DNA from 2 places in the Plantactinospora sp. BB1 genome. Region 2 is predicted to be linked to the other one. Evidence: riboswitches for the same ligand, from Rfam matches in the RefSeq annotation. Region 2 holds a riboswitch; the other holds the start of a gene.
What was found. A riboswitch is a leader RNA that binds a small molecule or an ion and turns the genes downstream of it on or off. The one in region 2 is predicted to bind ZMP and ZTP.

Region 1 (2,373 bases), 1.7 Mb from region 2:
ACCGTCCGTTCCGCCTTGCCGAGCTGCTGCAACGCCTGCCACAGCGCGCCGTTGCCCACCGCGGTCGCGGCCGGATCGTCGGACCGGTGGTCGACGTCGTCGGTCAGCACCTCACGACGCCACCGCCGCCACCGGCTCACGTTGCGGGTCACGATCACCTGCCGGGCGTACGCCTCGGGATTCTGCCCGGCCTTCGGCCACCGCTGCCAGACCTCGACCACCGCGATCTGGGCCAGGTCGTCCGCCTCGGCCGCGCTGCCACTGATCAGGTACGCGAACCGCCGCAAAGCGTCCAGCCGGGCCCGAGCGAACTCCTCGGCGTCGCTGAACGCACCGTGGGCCACAGGCTCCTCCTCCGGGCTCCTAACGCTGGCCGCCGTCGATTCGCTGCACCTCGAACCTAGCGGTCCCGGTGTCCCGGATCACCTGCCGAAGTGGTGCTCCGCCGCTCGGCGAGTTCGACGGCGTTGCGGAACAGCATCGCCACGGTGGTCGGGCCGACCCCGCCGACCCGGGGCGTGATCGCCCCGGCGACCGAGGCGCACGACTCGTCGAGGTCCGGCAGCAGCCGGCGTCCGGCGTAACGGACCCCGCCGCCGATCGCGACCGCGCCGGGCCGCAGGTGCTCCGGCCGCACGATCCCGGGTACGCCCACCGCGGCGACCACGATGTCGGCCCGCCGGGTGTGCCGCTCCCAGCCGGGTACCCCGCTGTGCACCACGGTCACCGCCGCGTCGGCGGTGGGCCGCTTCTGCCCGAGCAGCAGCGACAGCGGCCGGCCCAGGGTCGTACCCCGGCCGAGGATCACCACGTCGCGGCCGGCGACCGGGATCTCGTGGAAGGCGAGCAGCGCCTCGATCCCGGCCGGGGTGCACGGGACCGGGCCGGGCAGCCCGGCGGCGAGCCGGCCCAGGCTCTCCGGGTGCAGCCCGTCGACGTCCTTGGCCGGATCGATCGCGGCGATCGCCGCCTGGTAGTCGAGGTGGCCGACGGGGTGCTGCACCAGGATGGCGTGCACCGCCGGGTCCTCGTTGAACTCGCGGATCGCCCGGAGCAGGTCCGCCTGGCCGGCGGTGCCGGGCAGGTGGGTGTGCGGCGACGCGAAGCCGAGGTCGGCGGCGCGTTGCTGCTTCATCCGGATGTAGCCGGCGCTGGCGGAGTCGTCGCCGACCAGGATCGTCGCCAGGCTCGGCACGACACCGGAGCGGCGCAGCGCGGCGACCCGGGCGGCGACGTCGGCGAGGACCGCCTCGGCGACGGGGCCGCCGGGCAGCAGCCGGGCGGTGCGTACCTCGGCGTCGGTGGGGGTCTCGGAGACGGTCACGGGGCTTCCTCTCGACGTGGAAAGCCCCGGCGCCCAGGCGTACGGCGACGGAGTCGAGCCCGGCGGTCGCTTCCCGGTGGTGCTCCACCCGACGCCAGTCACCACCGCCACGCCGAGCCTACCTCCGGGCCCGCCCCCATCGGCGGTCGTGCTCGGCTGCCGCCGTCGCGAGCTGGGCAGACGTGAGCCCGGCCCGCGTCCCTCCGGTTCGACTCGCGGGTGTCGTACCGGAGTCGTACCGTTTTCTCCAGGTGCTCCTTCGACAAGGACGGTGAGGGCGGATGTCCCGAGAAGGCGATGTCAACCAGCCCACGCGTGAGTTTCCCGGCTATGCGAAGGGGCAGGCCACGCCCCCCGGCCCGGCCGATCCCTGGTCCGACGGCACGGCGCACGACGACACCCGGCCGTTCGACGCCGACGAGCCCCGGCCGGAGCGGTCCGATCCGGAGCCGACCGGCGGCGGCCGGTGGGGTCGCGGCGTCTTCGTCCTGGTGGGCATCATCGGCGTGGTCGCCGTACTGGTGCTCGGCGTGCAGGTCAGCGGGATCCTGCCGGACTGGCGCAACCCGTTCGCCAAGGAGCAGACCGACCGCAGCCAGCCGCCGCTGCTCAAGTCGATCCAGGACCTCAGCCGCTACGTCGCGGCGGAGGGGAACTTCGAGGTCGTCGTCGACCTGGAGAACAACCGGAAGTACGTTCCGGAGTTCCTGCTCGGCGAGCGCACCCTCTTCGTCGGGGCCGGCACCGTCGACGCGTACGTCGACTTCGGAACGCTCCGCGACGACGCGGTGGTCGTCTCCGCCGACGGGAAGTCGGTGGAGATCAAGCTGCCGGCACCGCAGCTCGGCGAGGTCAACCTCGACCTGGAGCGGAGTTACGTCTTCGCCGAGAAGCGCGGCATCCTCAACCAGCTCGGCGAGGTCTTCGGCGGCGACCCGAACCGGCAGCGCGAGGTCTATCTCAAGGCCGAGCAGAAGATCGCCGAGTCGGCCAAGAGCAGCGGGCTCGGCGAGCGCGCCCAGGAGAACACCCGGAAAATGCTGGACCAA
Region 2 (2,373 bases):
ACAACACCGTGTGCAGCAGCCCCGCCACCTCGTCCATCTCCGCCACCCCGAGCCCCCGGGTCGTCAACGCCGGCGTGCCGAGCCGGACACCCGAGGTGTACCAGGCACCGTTCGGATCCCGGGGCACCGAGTTCCGGTTCGTCACGATGCCGGCGTCCAACAGCGCCGCCTCCGCCTGCCGCCCCGTCAGCCCGTACCCCGACACGTCCACCAGCAGCAGATGGTTGTCCGTACCCCCGGTCACCAGCCGCGCCCCCCGACGCAACAGCCCCTCCGCCAACGCGACCGCGTTCTGCACCACCCGGCCCGCGTACGCCGCGAACTCCGGCCGCCGCGCCTCCGCCAACGCGACCGCCTTACCGGCGATCACATGCGGCAACGGACCGCCGAGCACCAACGGACAACCCCGGTCCACCTGGTCGGCCAACTCCGGACCACACAACACCATGCCGCCGCGCGGACCCCGCAACGACTTGTGCGTCGTCGTCGTCACCAGATGCGCGTACGGCACCGGATCGAAGTCACCGACCAGCACCTTCCCGGCGACCAGCCCGGCGAAGTGCGCCATGTCGACCAGCAGCGTCGCACCGACCTCGTCGGCGATCTCCCGCATCAGCCGGAAGTTCACCCGCCGCGGATACGCCGAATAGCCGGCCATCAGGATCAGCGGCCGGAACTCCCGGGCGATCCGGCGCACCTCGTCGTAGTCCAGCAACCCCGTCTCCGGATCGGTACCGTAACTACGCTGGTCGAACATCTTGCCGGAGATGTTCGGCCGGAAACCGTGGGTCAGGTGCCCGCCCGCGTCCAACGACATGCCCAACATCCGCTGGTCACCCAGCTCCCGGCGCAACACCGCCCAGTCCGCCTCGGACAGCTCGTTCACGTGCCGCACCCCGGCCCGGCGCAACGCCGGCGACTCCACCCGGTCCGCCAGCACCGCCCAGAACGCCACCAGGTTCGCGTCGATCCCCGAATGCGGCTGCACATAGGCGTGCGCGGCCCCGAACAACTCCCGGGCATGCTCCGCCGCCACCGACTCCACCGTGTCGACGTTGCGGCAACCGGCATAGAAGCGGCGGCCGACCATGCCCTCCGCGTACTTGTCGCTGAACCAGTTACCCATCGCCAGCAGCACCGCCGGGGACGCGTAGTTCTCCGAAGCGATCAACTTCAACGACTCGCGCTGGTCGGCCAGTTCCGCACCGATCGCGTCCGCGACGCGGGGCTCGACCGCACGCACCACGTCCAACGCCGCGCGGAACGCGACGGACTCGGTGGAACTCGTGCCGACCGGAAAGACCTGATTGGCCATGGCAGCCTCCTGGGCGAAGAAAATCGGCCCAGGCGCACGGCACACGTCACTCGACGGGACCGCTTCCCGATGGTTGACCCCATCCCAGCACGCCAGTCACGGTCCGGGCCGAGCCTACCAACCCGACCGGCCCGGACGGCGAAGGATCAACCCGCGTCGCGCAACTCCGCCAACCGCGCCTCGATCTCCGCCAACTCGGCCCGCAACTTCTCCGCCTGCTGCTCGGCCTCCCGCCGCTCCACCGCCATGATCTGCTCCACCGCCTCGTGCACCCCGGGAACATCGATCAACGCCACCATCTTCAACGCCTCGGCCGGCTTGATCACGTACGGCTTCGCCAGCGACTTCGCGCCCTGCGTCGCCGCCAGCGTCCACTCGCCGTCCGCGTACGTCAGGGTGACCGTCAACCCCGCCGGACCCTTCGGCTTCGCCGCCTTCGTCGCCCGCCGGGCCGGCTTCGCCTCACCCTCGCCGTCCGCCGGACGGGCCGGGGGAGTGTCCACTGCGGTCACTGTTGCCTCCTCGCGGGGCGCCGGAACCGGCTCCCTGACAATCTTGAACTCTGGTTCGGGGACCGGCTCCGGCTCCGGTTCCGGCTTCACCGGCGCCCGCCGCGTCGCACCCTTCGGCGCGACAGCCAGATCACCGGGGGAGAAGGGCAGCTCGTCCCGACCGAACCGGACCACCACCCACTCCTCGGAGACCTCCGGATCGGTCAACTCCACCACCTGACCGAGCTGACCGGCAATCTGCCCCGCCGCCTCGGTGAACATCACCTTCGGCTTCCGGCCCGCCGCCAACGCGTCCCTGATCTGCTGCAACTCCTCGGTGGACAACCCCTGTTGAGCGGTACGCGCGGCAGCCATCGGATCCCTCTTCCGTACACCTGTTTGATTCATGACTTACTACCAGGCCCACCCGACAACGTCGAGACGGACACACCGTTCCGAGATCAACAAAACCAGAGCCCGGGACACCATCCGCCCCGACCGACCCGCCGCACCGACACCTGGCAGGATCGCCAGCTACCGGACCCGCGCGAACGATCCGCGACGAGC

Region 1: another riboswitch for ZMP and ZTP. It lies ahead of C6W10_RS29290 (bifunctional 5,10-methylenetetrahydrofolate dehydrogenase/5,10-methenyltetrahydrofolate cyclohydrolase); the one in region 2 lies ahead of C6W10_RS00205 (glycine hydroxymethyltransferase).

The regions. Positions count from the first base shown of each region.
Region 1 is NZ_CP028159.1:6,710,578-6,712,950, forward strand. Features, by position in the region: gene C6W10_RS29285 (RNA polymerase sigma factor) at 1-344, opposite strand, end outside; gene C6W10_RS29290 (bifunctional 5,10-methylenetetrahydrofolate dehydrogenase/5,10-methenyltetrahydrofolate cyclohydrolase) at 401-1,324, opposite strand; ZMP/ZTP riboswitch at 1,349-1,436, opposite strand; gene C6W10_RS29295 (DUF4230 domain-containing protein) at 1,606-2,373, shown strand, end outside.
Region 2 is NZ_CP028159.1:38,872-41,244, forward strand. Features, by position in the region: gene C6W10_RS00205 (glycine hydroxymethyltransferase) at 1-1,315, opposite strand, end outside; ZMP/ZTP riboswitch at 1,335-1,425, opposite strand; gene C6W10_RS00210 (hypothetical protein) at 1,462-2,181, opposite strand.